One region of the Romboutsia sp. BSD2780061687b_171204_C1 genome, then DNA from elsewhere that is predicted to be linked to it. Evidence: riboswitches for the same ligand, from Rfam matches in the RefSeq annotation. Region 1 holds a riboswitch; the other holds the start of a gene.
The links. Region 1 has a riboswitch for cobalamin ahead of I2H23_RS14350 (cobyric acid synthase). Riboswitches for the same ligand answer to the same signal wherever they lie in the genome.
Positions count from the first base shown of each region.

Region 2: it holds a riboswitch for cobalamin, as region 1 does, so the genes downstream of both, I2H23_RS03530 (energy-coupling factor ABC transporter permease) here and I2H23_RS14350 (cobyric acid synthase) in region 1, are expected to answer to the same signal.

Region 1 covers NZ_JADMRK010000017.1:1,723-12,763, reverse strand. Annotated here, with positions in the region: gene I2H23_RS14375 (cobalt-precorrin-8 methylmutase) at 1-210, opposite strand, end outside; gene I2H23_RS14370 (GHMP family kinase ATP-binding protein) at 186-1,085, opposite strand; gene I2H23_RS14365 (pyridoxal phosphate-dependent aminotransferase) at 1,087-2,157, opposite strand; gene cbiB (adenosylcobinamide-phosphate synthase CbiB) at 2,166-3,110, opposite strand; gene I2H23_RS14355 (cobyrinate a,c-diamide synthase) at 3,112-4,500, opposite strand; gene I2H23_RS14350 (cobyric acid synthase) at 4,537-6,069, opposite strand; cobalamin riboswitch at 6,471-6,645, opposite strand; gene I2H23_RS14345 (histidine phosphatase family protein) at 6,650-7,258, opposite strand; gene cobS (adenosylcobinamide-GDP ribazoletransferase) at 7,281-8,039, opposite strand; gene cobU (bifunctional adenosylcobinamide kinase/adenosylcobinamide-phosphate guanylyltransferase) at 8,042-8,602, opposite strand; gene cobT (nicotinate-nucleotide--dimethylbenzimidazole phosphoribosyltransferase) at 8,625-9,671, opposite strand; gene hemL (glutamate-1-semialdehyde 2,1-aminomutase) at 9,841-11,041, opposite strand, start outside.
Region 2 covers NZ_JADMRK010000001.1:686,657-697,697, forward strand. Annotated here, with positions in the region: gene I2H23_RS03480 (alanine/glycine:cation symporter family protein) at 1-505, shown strand, start outside; gene I2H23_RS03485 (M20/M25/M40 family metallo-hydrolase) at 599-2,251, shown strand; gene I2H23_RS03490 (hypothetical protein) at 2,399-3,082, shown strand; gene I2H23_RS03495 (EFR1 family ferrodoxin) at 3,128-3,895, shown strand; gene yjeM (glutamate/gamma-aminobutyrate family transporter YjeM) at 4,537-6,069, shown strand; gene I2H23_RS03505 (hypothetical protein) at 6,137-6,415, opposite strand; gene I2H23_RS03510 (hypothetical protein) at 6,646-7,113, shown strand; gene I2H23_RS03515 (energy-coupling factor ABC transporter ATP-binding protein) at 7,184-8,014, opposite strand; gene cbiQ (cobalt ECF transporter T component CbiQ) at 8,024-8,704, opposite strand; gene I2H23_RS03525 (energy-coupling factor ABC transporter substrate-binding protein) at 8,705-9,004, opposite strand; gene I2H23_RS03530 (energy-coupling factor ABC transporter permease) at 8,988-9,716, opposite strand; cobalamin riboswitch at 10,039-10,218, opposite strand; gene I2H23_RS03535 (GntR family transcriptional regulator) at 10,417-10,791, shown strand; gene I2H23_RS03540 (ABC transporter ATP-binding protein) at 10,793-11,041, shown strand, end outside.

The sequences.
Region 1 (11,041 bases):
TAAAGCATCTACTATATTTTCTACTGCTGTATCTGATATTTTTAATATATCTAAATATTCAAAGTCTGCTGTTGTATGTATACAACGCTTTATTATTTTTTCTTCTACTTCATTTTTGTACTCATATCCTGGTCTTATTTCATCTATAATTTCTTGTATCATTATGAAACTTTTTTCTTCTATCATCATAGGATTTTTGATATATTCCATGGTGGTTCCCTCCTAATTCCTCCGTCTATAATATCTAGAGTATAAATTTTATTGTATGTTTTATGTATTTTATTGGTTTTTAAAATATCTATCAATTTATTATCATTCATATAATTGTCTACGATAATACCTATTACAGTTCCACTATGAGCAATGTTTACACCATAGGCACCATAATTTTGCGAAATATTTATTATCTCTTTTAATCCTTCTTTTGGGTCTATATTTTCATTGGCTAAGCTACTTAAAGTACATGCTTTTCCGATATTACTTAAATCATTATTTTTTATACCGTCTTCTAAAAGGTAAAATGATTCTTTTATAATATCTTGATTTTTTAGTTTTATATTTCTATAGTTAGGGTTACTTCTTATTTTTATAGTATCTAACGTCTTGTTAGGCTCTAGTATTATTACTCTGCAATCTTTTATACTTCCTAGATTTTTTACTATTTCACCACTAAGTGGATTAAATATGCAGTTGTTTTCTATGTATGTAGAATCTGTTGGTTCTATAGTAGATGCAAGTTTTGATATTTCTTCACTAGTTAAATTTCTTCCTATCAAATCTAGAGTAGCTACTATAGTAGCTCCTATATCTGCTGTTGAACTAGCCATACCTTTACCTACCGGTATATCACTTTTTATAGTTAAAGAAATATTTTTACTATCTTTGATAGGCAAGTTAAATTTCTTAAAAACAGCTTCTATAGCCTTTCTAGATTTACTAGGACCTACATTGACTTTACCTAGCTTTTCTTCAATCATTGCTACTGAATACATATCTATGGCATATGAGCTAAGATACTCTTCTCCATCTACCATACCTTGAACAAACTCTCCACATGATGCTGGACAAAATCCATAATATTTCATGCTAATCACCTAATAAGTTTTTCATATTCTCTATAAGAATTTTATTATCATCATGAGATTTAATTGCAACTCTTATATATCTATCATCTAATCCGATAAAATTCGATGCATCTCTGATAAGAATTTTACTTCTTCTTAATAATTCGACTTTTATTTCATTTGCCCTTCTATTGTTCAGTTTAATTAATAAAAAATTTGTATCAGTATCATAAACTGATATATTTTCTATACTTCTTAATTCTTTTAACATATATTTTCGTTCTTCTATATAATAGTTTTTGCTATCTTCTATATACTCTTTATCCCTGAATATATATTTAGATAAAGTATCTGCAAATGCATTTATAGTCCACGGTTCTTTATAATGATAAATTTTATTTATTATATCTTTATTGCTCGTAATACCGTATCCCAATCTTAATCCAGGCATTCCAAAGAATTTAGTTACTGCTTTGATTATAAATAGATTATCGTAACTTTTTATATTATTTACTAAACTATAAATTTCTTCTTTTTCTGCAAATTCCATAAAAGTTTCATCAACTATTAAAAATTTATTATTTTGTTTCAATATGTTTAGTAACTCATTTAACTCTTGTGCTTTCCCATTTGGATTATTAGGATTGCATATAAATAAGCTATCAAACTTATCTAAATTATTTTTAATTTCTTCTATATCTATTAAAAATTGATTTTCTTCATTTAAATTTAAATCTATAACTTCTAATCCATTTAATTTTGCACTTCTTCTATATTCTGAAAACGTAGGGTTTAATATTGCCAGTCTTTTGCCTATAGCTTTCATTAATAAATAGATTACCTCTGTAGCACCATTTCCAGGTATTATATATTCACTTTGAATATTTAGATAATTACCTATATTTTTTCTTAAGTTGGTATAATTTATATCTGGATAGCTCCTACTTTCTTCTAAGCCTTCTAGTATATACTTATCTAAATCTTTTATAATCTTTGGATTTACATTAGAACTAAAATCTATTATCTCTTTTGGATCTATATTATAATTTTTTCCTATTTGTTCTACATTTGCTCCATGTCCTAAGTCTTTCATAAATCCCCCTATAGTAATATAAATATTATTGTAAATACAATCATTGAAGTTATAGATGAAGCATACATTATTTTATTTGTTCTAACTATATCTTCTACCTCTATTTCTCTATGTTTATCTCCTATTGTAGGCTTATAGACAGCTTTTCCAAAATAAATATTTGTACCACCTAACTGTACTCCCAAAGCTCCTGCAACAGTACCTTCAGCATAAGCACAATTTGGACTTTTGTGATTTTTTCTATCTCTTATACCGATTTTTAAAGCTTCTTTACAGTTATGTCCTACTAATAAGCTTCCTATAGACATAAGTAGTACAGATATCCTAGCTGGTATAAAGTTAGCTATATCATCAATCTTAGCTGATGCAAATCCTAAATCTTTGTACTTTTCATTTTTATAGCCTACTGTTGAATCCAAAGTATTGATTGCTTTATATGCCATAGCAAGTGGAGCTCCACCTATAAATGCATAAAACATAGGTGCAATTATTCCATCTACAGTATTTTCAGCAACAGTTTCTACAGTTGCCCTTATTATTTCACCTTCATTTAGTTGAGTAGTGTCTCTTCCTACTATATAAGATACTTGTATTCTTGCTTTTTCTATATCTCCTGTTTTTAATACATTATATATTTTGACAGCTTCATCTTTTAAACATTTTGTAGCTAATGTGGTATATATCAGTATTGAATTTGTTACTAAAAATCCTCCTGGTATAAAGCTACTTAGTTTTATTATTAAATAAGTAAATAAATATGTTATCCCGACTACTATAAACCATAAGAAAAATCCACCTGTTTTTAAAGCTTTATCACTCTTAGCTTTTTTTCTTATTATACTTTCGGTCTTCTTTATTAATTTACCAATATATCTAACTGGGTGAGGAAATGAATATGGGTCTCCTACTATTAAGTCTATTATGTATCCTATATAAATAGATAATATATTCATATTAATTGTTTCCTCTTTCTAAATAGTCTTTACATCCACTATTTAAGAAATTTTTTATACAATCTAAGTTATTGTAAAAATGAGTATGTAAATATGTTGCTAAAGTTTTATCTTTGCTATATCCACCTTCCCATTCATCTACCACTTTTTTATCTCTTTCTTTTCTCATTATATAGGCACATTCCTCATTAGTTTCAAATATAGAATGGTGGAATTCATGTCCTTTTATAATCTCACCTTTTTTAGATAAAATTGTGTCTATTTTAGACTCTCCATAACAATATCCAAATCTCTTTAAAGATTTTGTCATCTTGCTAACTCCACTAAATATTCCTACCATATCATATTCATTATTATTTTGATCTATTAGTTTTTCTCCTAGATACATAAGCCCACCACACTCAGCATATATAGGAACTTTATTTATATGAGCTTCTTTTATAGAATTTCTCATACTTTTATTTAATTCTATTTCTTTTGCAAATATTTCTGGAAATCCTCCACCTATATATATGTAATCTGATTGTGGTACTTTTTTATCTTCTAATGGACTAAAATATTTTATATTTAATCCTAATGCTTTTAATAATTCTATATTTTCTTTGTAGTAAAAATTAAATGCTTTATCATAAGCTATAGCTATTGTTTTATCTTCAATCTTATTTTCCTTTATAAAATCTTCTAAATTAAAACTGCTACTAACTTCTTCTGTTTCGGCAATTTCTATTATTCTATCTATATTTATATATTTTTCTATTTCATCTGCTAAATTGCTAAATTTATTTTTTAATGAATCTATTTCTACACTAGGAACTAAACCTAAGTGTCTTGACTCCAATGAGAATTCATCATTAGGTGGAAAATAACCTAAGACTTCTATTTTGCAATAGGTTTCAATTGCTTTTTTAATTATTTCGTAGTGAGTCTTAGTCCTTACATTGTTTACTATTACACCTTTTATATTTACATCTTTATCAAGTTCCTTGTATCCAAGTACCATAGCTGCACTAGATGCTGCCATAGCTTTTCCATTTATAACTAGTATAACCGGTGCTTTTAGTATCTTTGATGTATGAGAACTTGTACAATTATCTAAGTCTATTCCTATTCCATCATAAAGACCCATAACACCTTCAATCACTGATATATCTGCATCTTTAGATGCAGAATTAAATACATACTTAATTTTTTCATCATCTAACATATATGAATCTAGATTTCTTGAATCTCTACTTGTTATAAATGTATGGTATGATGGATCTATATAATCAGGTCCAACTTTATATGGTTGAACTTTCATACTTCTTTTTGTAAGTGCTTGCATTATACCTAAAGATATTGTTGTTTTTCCTACTCCACTATTAGTTCCTGCGATTAAGATTTTTTTCATATATTTCACCTAACCATCATTTTATTTTTGTATTGTTTATATTTCTTCTTCATGTTCTTCCATTATTTTATATATCTTCTCTATATCTAAATGTTCTCTTAGTAAATCAGCTAGTTTATCATATTCATTTTGCTTAAAGGCTTCGAAAGAAGTTACTTTAGTGTCTATTCTTTCAAGGCCTTTTTCTTCTCTGATATTATTTAATAGAGCTCTAGTAAAATCTATTTCATCAAATATTCCATGTAAATAAGTTCCTACTACATTACCTTCTTTATTTACACTTCCTTCTAGGTAGCTTACGTCTTCTCCTAATTTATTGTTTATTTCATTTAGGTTATATACTTCTTTACCTATATCACTTATTCCCATATGAATTTCATAACCTTTTACTTTCATTCCTGATAAATTTGCTAAATATCCATTTAAATTTTTACATATAGTGGCATTCACTTGTGTAGTTGTTTTTTCTTTTTCAAATGTAGTTTCTATATCTAAAAGTCCTATACCATCTATTTCTTCAATTTCGCCTTCTACATGGTAAGGGTCTTTTAATTTCTTGCCTAACATTTGATATCCACCACATATCCCAAATACTAACTTTCCTTTTTTCTGTAAATCTTTTATTTGTTCCTCTAGACCACTTTCCCTTATATACTTAAGGTCATCTATAGTACTTTTACTTCCAGGAAGTATTATCATATCTGGATTTGAAAGAGTCTCTACATAATCAACATACCTAATACTCACATCTTCTTGAGTCTCAAATATATTAAAATCTGTGAAATTAGACATATGAGGTGTTCTAATTATCTCAATATGTATATCACTCTTTTTCATTTTAGTTTTAAATCTAGTTGTTACACTGTCTTCATCTTCTATTTTTATATCACTATATGGCACTACTCCAAGGACAGGAACCTTTATTATTTCTTCAAGCATTTTTATGCCATCATATAAAAGTTCTTTTCTTCCTCTAAATTTATTTATTATTACACCTTTGACTCTTTTTCTTTCCTCTTCACTTAGTAAAAGCATCGTACCTGCTAGTGATGCGAAAACTCCACCTCTATCGATATCCCCCACTATTATTACAGGAGCATCTGCGATTTCTGCCATACCCATGTTAGCAATGTCATGTTCTCTTAAGTTTATTTCTGCTGTACTACCTGCCCCCTCCATAACAACAACATCATAGTTCTCACTAAACTGATTAAATATAGTTTTAAGTTCTTTAGCAAGTATTGGTTTATAATCATGGTATTCTGATGATGATATATCATCTCTAACTTTACCCCTTACTATAACTTGGCATCTATGATTACCTGATGGTTTTAGAAGTACTGGATTCATATCTGCAATTGGCTCTATTCCACAAGCTTCCGCCTGAAATACTTGTGCTCTTCCCATTTCTAAACCTTCTTTTGTTATAAAAGAATTTAACGCCATATTTTGAGATTTAAATGGTGCTACACTATATCCATCTTGTTTGAAAATCCTACATAAACCAGCTGTTAATATACTTTTTCCAACATTTGATGCTGTACCTTGTAACATTATCTTTTTTCCCATAAGATTCTCCTTATATTACTTAATTTGATTTCCTTATAATCAAAAAAGCCCTAACTCTTAAGAGTTAAGGCTTTTATTCTAATGCTAATATATTATATACCTGTTTCATATGTTTTGTAACATATCAAACTATATAGCATGTAACAAAATATAACTATTTAATCTTTACTATATACTTAAACTATATAATACTAAATCTTATTGTATTAATCTAAAATACACTTTATGTATTTATGATTAATATGTAGATTTCATAATAGATTTATTTATTATAATTTAAGTTTTAACAAAGTATAATTTATCTGCTAATATGCATATACTCTGATGTTTTATTATAGGTACATACTTTATAAGCGATAGTTATATTTTATCTGAATAAAAATCCCTCACCCCGGAGATTTTACATTTAATTAAATTAGGCAGGTATCCTGGCTCAATTTCATCCTACTCCTACTCCTTCCCATCCAAAGGACAGTGGCAAATTGTAGTTTCGTCAATATTACAGTAGCGGGGGCTGCAAAGGCTTTTAACCTTTTTCCCTATTAATCTTGTAGAACCTAAGTTAATATACTATTTGATTTTAATTATTTATAAAACTTGTGTTATTCATACTATCTATGACTGCAAATCCATCTTCTACTTCTAAAATACTTACTGATGCATTATCTATTTTAAAATTCCAATGGTATTTGTAGCTTCCTGATACTAAATAACTTATTATGTTCCTTATAGTTCCTCCATGAGAACATATAAGTATTGTTTTGCCTTTATCCATACTTATAATTTCTTTAACCTCATTTGATACTCTTGTAAATGAATCAATAAGACTTTCACCATTTGGATATCTGTACTCATATCCTTTTTCTATCATCGAGTTAAATTCTTCTGGATAATTCTTTTTTATGTCATCAAAAGTAATCCCCTCAAAATCCCCAAAACTAATTTCTTTCAATGTTTCTTTTTCTATTATTTCTATCCCTTTTTTCTTTGCAACATCTTTTACAGTATCTTTTGTTCTTGAAGATGTTGTTGTGTATATCTTATCTATATGTATACCATCTAAGTATTTGGTTAATTTCTCTATTTGCTTAATTCCAACTTCACTAACTACACTGTCTATATGTCCTGATAATCTTTTACTTTGATTATCTGTAGTCAATGCATGTCTTACTAAAACTAATTTAGTCATTATAGTATCACCTCTTTTAAGGTTACCCTATTATAAGATATATGTAAAGTAAATATATAACTTCTCCAAGTTCTATACTACACCCTAATATATCTCCTGTAACTCCATCAATTTTTTTGTATATATGATTTTTAAATAATTGATTAAATAAAATAACAACTATTATAGATGCTAATATAGGCAACGTCATCGAAGAATTAAATACAAATTTGGCTACTAATATAATCAATGCCATCGTATATAGTATTGCAGTTAAAAACATTGATGTAGTTGCCTTACCTATAAATAAGTTTCCCATTCCTTTCTCTCTTGGTGTAACCGTTTTATAAGTTAATCTTATTACTCCAAGTCTACCTATAACAGGCATAAATATTATAGTCCACATTAAATTATTGTTTATTAAGCTATATATAAAACCTATCTTAAGCAAAATTAAAAATACTATAGCTAATAATGAATTTGTCCCAAGTCTTGAATCTTTCATTATTTCTAGCATTTTTTCCTTATCCCTATAACTATATATAGCATCAAATGTATCTCCCAATCCATCAATATGTAATCCCCCTGTCAATATAACAGAACCTAAGGTTACCAATATTGATGTTATAAATGGATCAAATAATATGTTTGATACAGTACCAATTATAAATAATAAAATACCTAATACAAACCCTACCAGTGGAAAATATGTTATAGTTTTATGAAATTCATCATCAAATCCTACATCTATATTTATTGGAATTCTAGTCATAAACTGAAGTATTGATATAAATCTTTTCATAATTATCCCTTAATTTTCATAGGTATTGAACTAACTACAAAATAGACTTCGTCACTTTGGGCTGCTATTTGTTGATTTATTCTACCTACTATATCCGTATATACTCTACTAAGTTTATTAGCAGGAACTACTGCCATTCCTAATTCATTAGTAACAGCAACAAAATAAAGTTCTGTTTTTCTTATCTCTTCTATCAGTTTATTAACTTGATCTTTTATGTACTTTTCTAATTCATTTATCTCATCTTGTGTTGCATTTTCAATATCTATATCATGCGTAAACATTAAATTATTCACTAATAAAGTTACACAATCTAATATAACTGTTTTGTGAGATTTAGATATATCCTCAATTATAGAATATATATCCTTATATATTTCATATGTTTTCCAGTTTTGTGGTCTACTTTCCTTATGTTTTTTTACCCTATCTTTCATCTCATCATCAAAGGGTATCGATGTTGCAATATATGCAGTATTGTTATTTCTATCTTTACATAATTGTTCTGCAAAACTACTTTTTCCTGATCTTGCTCCACCAGTTACTAGTATAACTTTGCTCATACTTATCTCCTTATTGCTTTTTCTATCTTCCCATATCTATCTCATCAAATGTCGCCATATTTGTATATGTATAATTTGATGCTTCAATTATATTAAATGCAAGTGCTGCACCACTACCTTCTCCTAATCTCATATCCATATTTAATACAGTACTTAAATTTAGCATATCTAGTGCTTTTTGTGTACCTGGCTCTGCTGATGTATGAGATGCTATCATATATTCCCTAGTTATTGGATTTAGAGTGTAGGCTAAAAGAGCAGCTGCATAAGATATAAATCCATCTAATACAACAGGAACATTTCTAGCACTACATGCTAATATAACTCCTGCCATAGAACCTATCTCAAATCCGCCAACCTTCGATAATATATCTATAGCATCTTCTCTATTTGGCTTGTTTAGTTCTATAGCTTTTCTTATAGTATCAGCTTTATGCTTTATTCTATCTTTTTTAAGTCCAGCTCCCATTCCTGTAACTTCTGCTGGATCACATCCATCTATTACAGATATTATAGCACTACTTGGTGTAGTGTTACATATACCCATTTCACCTATTCCTATAAGCTTATAACCATTATCTATACACTCATTTGCTGCTTCTATCCCTATTTCTATGGATTTTATAGCTTCATCTCTACTCATTGCAGGTCCCTTAGCCATATTAAATGTAGATTTTCTTATCTTTTTATCAATCACACCATCTAGTTTATGGTCACAATTTATACCAACATCTATAGCTATTACATCTGCTCCTACAAATTTACTTATAACTCCTACTCCATTTAATCCTTTTGTAAAGTTCGGGAATTGAAGATAAGTTATACTTTGAGGATCCGGAGCTACACCTTCTTCATAAACACCATGATCTCCAGCAAATGCTATAATAGCTTTTTTAGATGTATCAAGCTCTTTTTTTCTATATATCCCAGCTAATTGCATACAAATTTCTTCCATCTTACCTAAACTTCCAACTGGCTTTATAAGTCTATCTAATCTTTTTTTAGCTTCATCCATAGATTCTCTATCTAGTGAATCTATATTATTTAATACATAATCTAGTGAATTCATATATATCATCTCGTTTCTTCGAAAATAATTTACCTAGCCAGTAAGGCTAGGTTTAGTGAAAAACCTCTCCAAAATTCATATATATTTTACATATAAATAAACTATTCTACATGGCATTTATATATCCTTCATATCATATGGTAAATTTTATCGAGATTTATATTTAGTTTTAAAGATTATGAGCTATTTTTAATGCCTCATAACTAGCATTTATAGTATAATCTATGTCCTCATTAGTATGAGCATTTGATAAGAACATTGCTTCAAACTGTGTAGGAGCTAAAAGAATTCCTCTTTTTAATAACTCTTCAAAATACTTATTAAACTTAGGAACATCACATCTTGTAACATCATCATAGTTTTCTATTGGTCCATGTGTAAAGAATAAACAAACTAATGAACCAGCTCTATTAACTGTGTAGTTAAGACCTAATTTTTCTATATTAGATTTTAATCCTTCTTCTAATCTTATAGCTTTTTCTTCTAACTCTTTATAGATGTGAGGATTATCTCTTAATATTTCTAAGTTCTTTTTACCCATATACATAGCTAGTGGGTTTCCTGATAATGTACCTGCTTGATATACTGGTCCAACTGGAGAAACCATACTCATTATTTCTTTAGTTCCACCATAAGCACCAACAGGAAGTCCTGCTCCTATTATTTTACCGAAACATACCATATCTGGCTTTATTCCAAAATATCCAACAGAGCTACTATAATTTAATCTAAATCCTGTTATAACTTCATCAAATATTAAAACACTTCCATATTCTTTAGTTATATCTCTTAATAATTGTAAAAACTCTTGCTTACCTGGAACTACACCCATGTTTCCTGCTACTGTTTCAACTATTACAGCGGCTATTTCATGTCCTTGATTTTTAAATATTTCTCTTACTGCATCTAAATCATTGTATCTACAAACTAATGTATCTTTAACTACATCAGATGGAACTCCAGGGCTAGTTGGTACTCCATATGTTATTGTTCCTGAACCAGACTTAACTAATAAAGCATCTGAATGACCATGGTAGCAACCTTCAAACTTTAATATTTTATTTCTTTTTGTAAATCCTCTAGCTACTCTTAATGCACTCATAGTTGCCTCAGTCCCTGAGTTTACCATACGTACTTGATCTATAGCTGGATATGCTTCTACTATTATCTTAGCCATTTCAACTTCTATAGCTGTTGGAACTCCATAGCTAGTTCCTCTAGATACAACTTCTTCAATTCCCTCTACTATTTCTTTTGGGCTATGACCTAGCATAAGTGGTCCCCAAGAGCATATATAATCTATATATTCATTTCCGTCAACATCATATATTCTACTTCCGTGTGCTCTATCTATAAATATTGGATCTAAT
Region 2 (11,041 bases), on a different contig from region 1:
AGCACATAGTGCAGCAATAACTGACCATCCTGCAAGACAAGGTTTATGGGGAGTATTTGAAATAATAGTAGCTACATTAATAATATGTACTATGTCAGGATTTTTAGTATTAACAACAGATATATGGACAAAAGTTGGTGCTAGTAAGGCAGCAGCTATGCCAGCTATGGCAATGCAAACTGTATTTGGAAATAGTTTTGGTGGAGGAATGTTAACTATTTGTATGCTTTTATTTGTATTCTCAACTATGATAGTAATAATATTTTACGGAGAAAAACAAGCTGAATATTTATTTGGAAGTAAGTTTGCTAAGGTTATGAGAATAGTTTACTTGGCATTTATAATGGTAGGTGCTTTAGTAGATTTAAGAAGTGTAATTGTATTATTAGACTTTACTTTAGCTGGAGTAATAGTTACTAATATGATAGGAGTTTTACTACTTAGAAAAGAAGTTAAAAAAGAGTCTGATAGCTTTTTTAACAATAAAGAGTTAATGAATAAATAGTTATTATAAATAAGTTTAGATTAAATGTTATTAACTGATTTATTTTTAAATGCATTACTATAATTTTTATATATAAAATTAGGGGGAATTTTTATGTGGTTAAGTAGTGAAGAACTTAAAAGTTTGGCTATTGAGTTAGTAGGTCAAAATAGTGTATCAGGAACTAATAACGAAGAAAATATGGCAAAGTTAGTGTATAAAAAATTATCAGAACTAGACTATTACAAAGAAAATCCAAATCACCTACACTTAGTTCCTTTAAATGATAGCTTAAATAGATATTTTGTGTGTGCACTTATGAAATCTAAAAAGCCGACTAAAAAAACATTACTTACAGTAGCGCATATGGATACAGTAGGAATAGAAGATGCAGGTAATTTAAAGGAATATATACTAAAACCATATGAGTATACTAAAAGATTAAGAGATAATATAGACAATTTAGATGAAGATTCTAAAAAAGATTTATTATCTGGAGAATGGTTATTTGGTAGAGGTATAATGGACATGAAGACAGGTCTTTCTATACAAATGTCTTTAATAGAGTATTTTAGCAAATTAGAGGACTTTGAAGGAAATATAATGTTGCTTGCTGTACCAGATGAAGAAACAAATTCAGAAGGTGCAATAAGTGCCATTCCTTTTGCTAATAAACTATTAGAAAAAGAAAATTTAGAAGCTATAACAGTACTTAATTGTGAACCAGATTTTGCATCTTATCCAGGTGATGACAATAAATATATATATCTAGGGACTTGCGGTAAACTACTTCCAGGTTTTTATGTAGTAGGAAAAGAAACTCACGTTGGAGAAAGTTTATCTGGAATAAATGCTAACTTAATAGCTAGTGAGCTTATAAGTAGATTAGATGTAAATACAGATTTTTGTGAAGACGTAAGCGGTGAAGTTACTATGCCTCCAACTTGTCTAAAATATAAAGACACTAAGGATTTATATAATGTTCAAACTCCAATATCTTCTATAATATATTATAATTTACAAACATTCAAAATGAATCCTAAAGAAGCCATAGATAAATTTAGGGATGTGTGTGAAGAATCTATAAATGAAGCTTATAATAAAGTTAAGAAATATCAAGAAATATACAAAAATAAAAGTAATTTGCCAGTAAAAGACATGGATTTAGATGTTAAAGTTCTTACTTTTGATGAATTTTATAGTCAAGTATTAAAAGATAATGGTGAGGATTTTAAAAGTCACTTAGATGAAATGATAAATATATGGATAGAAGATGAAACTTTAGATGAGAGAGATGTTAGTACAAATATTGTTAAAGAGGTTCATAAGTTTTCAAAAGACAGAAATCCTATGATAATAATATTCTTTGCACCACCATATTATCCGCATGTAGGACTTGATGAGAGCAGAGAATTTGATAAAAAGCTTATCAAAGTAGCTGATAAAATAATAGAAAAAGGCAAGAGAGAGTATAACGTAGATATTAAAAAACAAAAATACTTCCAAGGATTATCTGATTTAAGTTATTTTGCACTACAAGATGCAGATGATGTTATAGACTTTTTAAAACCTAATATGCCTTCACTTGGGTATAAATATAAGTTACCACTAGAAGATATTAAAAAATTAAATCTTCCTGTTATAAACTATGGACCTCATGGAAGAGATCCTCATAAGTTTACTGAAAGAATATTAGTAGACTATTCTTATGAGGTAGCTCCAAAACTTATAAGAGATCTAGTTTATGAGATATTTAATATAAAATAAAACAATAGAAATATAAAAAGCTATCTATTAATGATAGCTTTTTATATAAGCAAATTTATATATAGATGTAATATAAATTTGTTTATATAATTTTAAATTGTAGTAGAATATTAAATATAGACAAATAAAAAATGAGGAGCACATGGTATGGACAAAAGAAAAAAATTTATAATAAGCATCATAGTAGCAGTTTTAATCATAAGTGGCTTTTTTATATTTAATAAGAAAGAAGAAAAAGAAGTTACTATAACCCCTACTAAAAAAGAAGAAAATGTATCAAATAAAACAGAAAGCATAGAATTTTTAGAGGCAGTGGCTGGAATTAAAGCAAATAACGTAGAGATAATAAAAAATCCAGTAGGTATAAAAGGCGAATTTATAGCACCTAAAGAAGCTATTTTAAATGGTGTTAATTATTTTCTAGAAAAAACTAAAAATAATAAAATAAATAAATTAAGCATAAATATAGAAGATGGATATATAAAAGCAAGAGTAAATTATGAAATAATGAAAAATATAACCACTCCAATAGAAGTTAAAGTTATACCATCTTTAAATAAGGATAAAGATTTAGTATTAAATATAGAAGAAGTAAAATTACTTGATTTAAAGATAGCTAATTTTATAGTAGATATGGGATTAAATAGTTTTATAAAAGATTGGTTCCCAAAGGAAAAAGGTATATTAGTAGATTTTAATGAAGGAAATGTGATAGTACATAAAGAAAACTTCAAAGATATAAAATTAGAAAAGATTAAATTAAACTCTAAAGGACTTAATATTGATATGATAATAAACTTAGAAAATATAATGCTAAAAGAGTCAAAATAAAGTTTTGTATTAAGATTATATGAAATATGAAAAGGAGGCGATTATTTGTATAAACAAGGGGCAGTAATTTATTTTTCAGGTACAGGAAATACAGAGTACGTAGCAAAATTATTTAAGGAAAATTTTGAGTTAAGAAATATAAGTATAGATCTTATAGATATACAAAAGCAGAATAAATTAGATAGAGAGTATGATTTTTATATATTTGGTGGGCCAATACATGCTGATATGATACCTGAGATTTTAATAGATTGGATAAAAAATATAAAAGATACAAATAAAAAATGTATAATATATTCAACACTTGCAGATAAAGAAGACAAACAAGGAAGAAAATATCTTGGTAAAGTAGTTAGTAAAAAAGGATTTGAAGTGTTAGTGGATGAAGCTATTTCTATGCCAAATAATTACTATGTAGCTTTCTTTAAAAGAGATAGTGAAGAAGAAATAAAACAAAGCATAGTAAATGCAAAACCAAAGGTAGAGGCTATAGTAAATAAGTTTTTAGAAGAAAATTTAAAAATTATAAACTATAGTAAAAAGGTATTTAGCAGTAAAATAGTTTATGATATGTTTTTACTGTATACTAAAAAATTTCCTAAAAAGAAATTTTCATTGGATAAAGATAAGTGTATAGACTGTAGTATATGTGAAAAAAATTGTCCTACTAATAATATATCTATGAATAATAGGCAATTGACATTTAAAAATCAGTGCATAGGATGTTTAAAGTGTATACATAGATGTCCTACTAATGCTATTTTATACAAAAAACAAAACTTTAAACAATACAATATAAACAAATATATATAATAAAAAAGATATAGAAGCTAGTAAAAGCCTCTATATCTTTTTTATTATATATCACTTATATTTTTAACCTTTTAACTATTTTCAGTGGTTTAATATATAATAAAAATATTGAGTAATTCTAAATTAAACTTTATATTTTTAAAGAAGAAAACAATTGCAAATTTATAGTTAAAAGTTTATCAATTTAGAAGTGAAGTAATCACAATAATAAAAATAAAAGAAAAATTATTTTTTTAAAATCTTCTTATTAATCTTTCGTTTGAATAAAATTTAATCAATTATTCAAAAAAGTCAAAAATTGAAAAGTTATTAAAAATAATTAATGAATTAAATGATTAAAAGATTTAAAAATACTAGTATCAAAATAAAGTAAACACATTGAAAAATGTAGTATTAGTATATGTTAATTTTGAAAAGGCAAATACTTATGCAAAGAAAAAAATATATAAAAATGAAAATTAAAATTAATAAAAAATTAATTTTTAGAAAAATAAAATAAGTTACAAAATAGAAAATATTGTGAAAACACTGCAGAGTATTGTCGAAATAGCTTGTCGAATGTTATAATTTTATCATCCCTTAAGTAATACAGATGAAATTACAAAAGGAATAATCAAAAATAAATATTATGAGGTGCAAAAATGGGAAACAACACAAGTAGTGCAAAGAAACTTACTTTAATGTCATTAATATTAATGATATTTACATCAGTGTTTGGTTTTGCTAACATGCCAAGATCATACTACTTAATGGGATATGGAGCTATACCTTGGTATATACTAAGTGCATTAGTATTCTTCATACCTTATGCATTCATGATGGCAGAATACGGATCATCTTTCAAAAATGAAAGTGGTGGTATGTATTCATGGATGGAAAAATCTGTAGGACCTAAGTATGCATTCATAGGAACATTCATGTGGTATGCTTCTTATATAATATGGATGGTTAACGTATCTTCAGGTATATGGATACCGTTTTCGAATGCCATATTTGGAGCAGATATAACTCAAAGTTGGAGTTTATTTGGATTAAGTTCAACTCAAACTATAGGAATACTTGGTGCTTTATGGATAGTATTTGTTACAGTAGTAGCAAGTAAAGGTGTTGAAAAGATAACAAAGGTTACTTCTATAGGTGGTACATTTGTTGCCTTATTAAACATAGTATTATTAGTTGGAGCATTAGCTGTAGTTATATTTAACGGTGGAGAATTAGCTCAACCAGTAAACAATTTTGCAGATGCATTTTTAACTTCTCCAAACCCTGCTTACCAAAGTCCATTAATGGTATTATCATTTGTTACATTTGCAATATTTGCATTTGGAGGACTTGAAGTTTTAGGAGGATTAGTTGACCAAACTGAAAATGCTGAGAAAACATTCCCTAAAGGTCTTGCTATATCTGCTATAGTTATATCTATAGGATATGCTATTGGTATATTTGCATGTGGTATGTTCACTAACTGGGCTGATATACTATCAGACAAGAGCGTTCACATGGGTAACGTTGCATATGTTTTAATGCAAAACTTAGGATACCAATTAGGACATGCTATGGGAACTACTGATGCTGTAGCTATGCAAATGGGTGCTTGGACAGCTAGATTCGTTGGTTTATCAATGTTCTTAGCATTCATGGGAGCATTCTTCACATTAACATATTCACCACTTAAAACTTTAATATCTGGTTCACCTAAAGAAATATGGCCAGGTAAGTTTGCTGAGATGAAAAATGGTATGCCAGTAAACGCTATGAAAGTTCAAGCTATAATAGTTATAGTTATAATATTAGTAGTAGCATTTGGTGGTAAAGGAGCAGCTGACTTCTTTAATATATTAGTTCTTATGACTAACGTAGCTATGACTATACCATACTTATTCTTATCATCAGCATTCCCAGCTTTCAAGAAAAAGCAATTAAATGGTGAAGTTGATAAAGCATTCGTAGCTTACAAGAAACAAGGTGCTGCAACACTTGCTGCTTGGATAATAGGAATAATGGTTGGATTTGCTAACTTATTCTCAATAGTACAACCTGCAATAGATGGAAAGTTCTTTGATACAATAATGATGATATTAGGACCAACATTATTTGGTTTAATAGCGTTCTTATTATATAGTAGATATGAAAAGAATCATTTAAGCAAAAATAGTACAAAAAAAGCAAGCTAGAATATAACTGATTAGTAAAATAAATTTCATGTTTGAAACTTTTAAAATATAGCTATTTAAGTTTAACTTAAGTAGCTATATTTTTTTGTATATAATTTAAAGAATCATCTAAATTATTAAATGTTTTTCTAGGTATTATAAGTCTTTCTATATTATTGCCAACAGTATAAAAATCAAATATTTTATCTATTCTTATTTCTATAAAATCATCAATATAACTTATATATATACATTTAGTATATTTAAAGTAGGTTTTAATAATTACTGCTTTAGTACTAGTAGTTTTTATTAAGGTATAGTCATATAGATTTAAGTTTTTTTCTAGATAATTTATATAGTCATCCATATAATTCCTCCTTAGAATATATTATAATTAGATTATTGACAAAAGATAAAAAAATAATCTATAAAACATTAAATTATATACTTAAATAGATTAAAATAGCTATTATTAATTTATGTTTCAATAACAAAAAGGTTGATTTGTCCATTTTGCCAATGGTTTTACAAAACTTGTAAAATAAATAACAATTGTGTATGATAAAATTATTAATATGAAATTCATGGAGGGCAAATATGAAATTAGTAGATTTAAACAATTACATATTAAATGATTTTGATAAGAATATCTTCAAAAGAATGACTAAAGATAGTGAAGTAAATTTAAATAATTATGTTTGTAGCGTTATATGTGATTTAGTAAACTTTATACCTATGGGGGAAGAATTAAAAAAAGAAACAAAAGAAAATATAAAAAATTGTGATGAAATAGAATTAGGTGAAATAGCAACTTACACAAGTTTAATACCTTATGTTCAATTAGAACTTAAAGATAATAAAGATGTGGCTATAATTGCTAATAGCTTAGTTGAAAAGCTTATAAGTTATATAGTTGGATACTTAAGCAAAGAAGAGTTTGATAAAAACTTAGAAAATATTCAAGGTATGTTAAATATTTCTTATATGTTTTATGATGGTTTAGTTAAATATTTTACTTTTAATAGGGATTATATAGTAAGTACAATAGATAAAAATATTAAATAATAAAAATGCTGGATAAGGTAATGGGCCTTATCCAGCATTTAATTATTTATTAAGTTTAAAATAAAACATGTTATACAAGAGATCTAAGTTGATTAGTATTTACACATTGATTAAAATAATTATACAAATCTTCTTCTTTCTTGAATAAAGGCAGATTCATATTTTTATGAACTTTTACAAGCCAAGGGATATTTAATCCTACTTCCTCAATAATCTTAGCTTCTTTAAAAACTTCCATACAATTACCTTCAATAACAATACTACCTTTATTTAAAACATATATATAATCACAAATCTCATATATTAAATCCATATCATGACTTGAAATAACTACTTTAATTCCATTATCGCATAAATTTTTTAAAATATTTACTATAGCTTTTGTGCTTTTAGGGTCAAGTCCTGCTGTAGGTTCATCTAAAAGAACCACTTTATTTTCCATAGCTATAACAGAAGCTATAGCTACTCTTTTTTTCTGACCATAACTTAAAAAGTGGACTGGTTTATCTATTAAATCTAAAGCATTGACTAATTTTAATGCATTATGTACTTTTTCTTTTATTTTATCTTCGGGTACACCTATATTTCTTAGTGAAAAAGCAACATCATCATATACTCTTGAATAAAATATTTGCTTATCTGGATCTTGAAATACTATACCTACTTCTTTTCTTAAATTGTACAAATCTTTCTTTTTATATGAAAGTTCTTTATTGTTATAAAATATACTTCCTTCAGAGGGCTTTAATATACCTACTAGATTCATAAATAAAGTAGACTTACCAGAACCATTAGCTCCAATTATCCCAATCATATTTCCTTTTGAAAAATCTAAATTTATATTGTTTATTGCTTTATTTTCTTTTTCATATTTGTATGTTAAATTATTTACCTTAAACATGATAATCTCCTATATATGAAATTTCCCATCATACAACTTCATATCTAAGGTTATACTCATATCTTCATATTTTCTCATCATTCTAAAGAATAAGATTTTTATAAGTAGTGCTGTTGAGTTATAAGAATTTTTTAGATTTATATAACCAAATCTTAATTCTTGAGATTTATAAATATCTTTTATTTCTTCTAAAAATATGAATATGAATCTATATGTCAAAACCATAAGTTCTACTAATGTATCTGGGATATGTAATTTTTTTAATATAATTATTAATTGGTTAAATGGTGTAGTAAGTATTAAAAAATAAATAGATATAACTGAACTTATAGCTCTTAGTAATATATAAATTGAGTTTTTAACTGAAAATAAAGTTGTTCCTATATATAAGTTAAAAACTTTGATGTTAAATATAAAGCTTTGATTTTCTAATGATATATTAATCATATTAAGTATAGTTCCTATAATTAAAAAATATATAGGTATCTTTAAACATTTTATATATAGTTTAATATTAACTTTTGCTATAAAAATGATTAAAATACTTACTATCAACATTACCAAAAAATGAAGCATTATATTATTTGTAATTACAGAAAGAGTTAAAGCTATAAAGCTAATAATTAATTTAACCATAGGATTAGTATTTCTTAAAGCATTTGTATATGCACACTTGTCAATTTCAAGCATTTATTTTTTTTCACCTTTTTTTCTTCCTAGATAATAACCTATAAATCCAGCTCCTATAGCTGCTTGTGTAGAGAATAGTAAGCTTTCTATTTCTCCACTAGGTGGCTCGTATAAGCTACTAAACCAAGGTTTGTAGTCAGGGTTTATCTCTGTTATTAGACCTTCTGCCTCTCCATCAGCACCACCATATTCAGCTGATGAATTTAATAATAAAGGAGTTATTATAAGTATTATGGTTAAAGCTAATAATATTAAATTTTTATTTCTAAGTTTGTTTTTAGTTTTAGAATTTGTACTCATTAATTTCAACTCCTTCTTCATTTTGTGTTATTAAGTTATATACTAAAGTAGTTAATAATCCTTCTGCTATAGCTATTGGTATTTGAGTCGTGAAAAATACTCCTAAAAATTTAACTAAAGACATCATAACTCCTCCACTAGGATCAGGGAAGGCTAGTGCTAATTGAGTTGCTGTTACTGTATATGTAGCTAAATCACCTAAGGCTGCTGCTAAAAATACACTCATTCCAACGTTTACATTTCTTTTTCTACAAAGTTTAAATATAAAATATGATACTATTGGTCCAACTATTGCCATTGAAAATGCATTAGCGCCTAAAGTAGTTAATCCTCCATGTGCAAGTAATAATGCTTGAAATAATAAAGCTATTGTTCCTATTACTGCCATAACAGCTGGTCCAAATAATATTGCACCAAGACCTACTCCTGTAGGATGTGAACAACTACCTGTTAAAGACGGTATTTTTAGTGCTGATAACACAAATACAAAAGCTCCTGCTAAGGCTAATAAAACCTTCTTTTTAGGATCTTGCTTTACTATGGTATTAATAGATTTTAACCCATATATGAAAAATGGAATAAATACTATTGTCCAAAGTATAGACCATTTTGCGGGTAAATATCCTTCCATAATATGCATAGCATTAGCATTTAATGGATTTAAAATGATAAGTAGCACACCTGCTACTAATGATAGTGGTAAAAAATTCATCTTTATACCTCACTTTCAAAGTTTATTAAATTTTTATGTGATAAATTAATGTAAGTATATAATGGGTAAAGACGAAATTTGGTTTGCTTTAACTAGATGTCTAAAATTTATATTATTCATAATCAAAAATTAGATTAGTTTGATTAGATATAGTTAATTTTAAATTAAGTTATCAAAACTATATACATTCAAAATTAAATAGATTTTGTCACGAACTAAAAAATCCTAATCATTGGATTAGGATTTAAATAACTTTCTAATTAATACCTATTTATTAAAAATAAGGTATTATTCTTTATTATTTTCCTTCACCCCGAAGAATATAATTTAAGTATTGTAGGCAGGTCTCCTGGCTTAGCTTCATTTTACTACTTTCCCTTCCCATAATAAATTACAGTGGTTTTGAAAGTTTCATCAGCTTTACAGTAGCGGGGGCTGCAGAGGAATCTAACCTCTTTCCCTATTAATTTTAATTAAAAAAACCTAAAATACAAATTTTTAATTTATCACATATTTATATAATACTACAACTTTTATTATATTCCTCTATTTTTTATAAAAAAATATTAAAAAATTTAATTAAATCTTAAAATATATAGATTTATAAATAATATTTATTTAAAATTTATTGACTAAGTACAAACTAACTGTATAATATGTATATATACAGTATATACATATTATACAGAAAGGAGATAAAATGAACATAATAATTTCAAATGCTTCTGATTTACCCATATATATGCAAATAGTAAATCATATAAAGAAGAACATATTAAGTGGTACTTTAGAAGAAGGAAAAGCTCTACCATCTATAAGAGCATTAGCTAAAGATTTAGGTATAAGTTTTATAACTACTAAAAGAGCTTATGAAGAATTAGAAAAACTAGGACTTATAAACACCGTACCGGGAAAAGGTTGTTACGTATCTTCTTTTAATAAAGAACTAGTATATGAAGCTAAAATGAGAGAGATAGAAGAAAAGTTAGAAGAATCTATAAATCTATCTAAAATGATGGGTTTATCAAAAAGTGAATTAATAGAAATATTAGAGAGTCTATACGAGGGGGAGTAATATGTTAAGACTAGAAAAGGTAAGTAAAGACTTTGATAAATTTAAGTTGGAAGATATATCTTTTGAATTAAAAGAGGGATATATTATGGGACTTATTGGTCATAATGGTAGTGGAAAAACTACTATTATAAAATTAATAATGAATTTACTTAATGTGGATAGTGGAAATATATATTATATGGGAGAAGATATAAATAAAATTTCTAAAAAATTTAAAGAAGAAGTAGGATTTGTATATGATGAATTATAT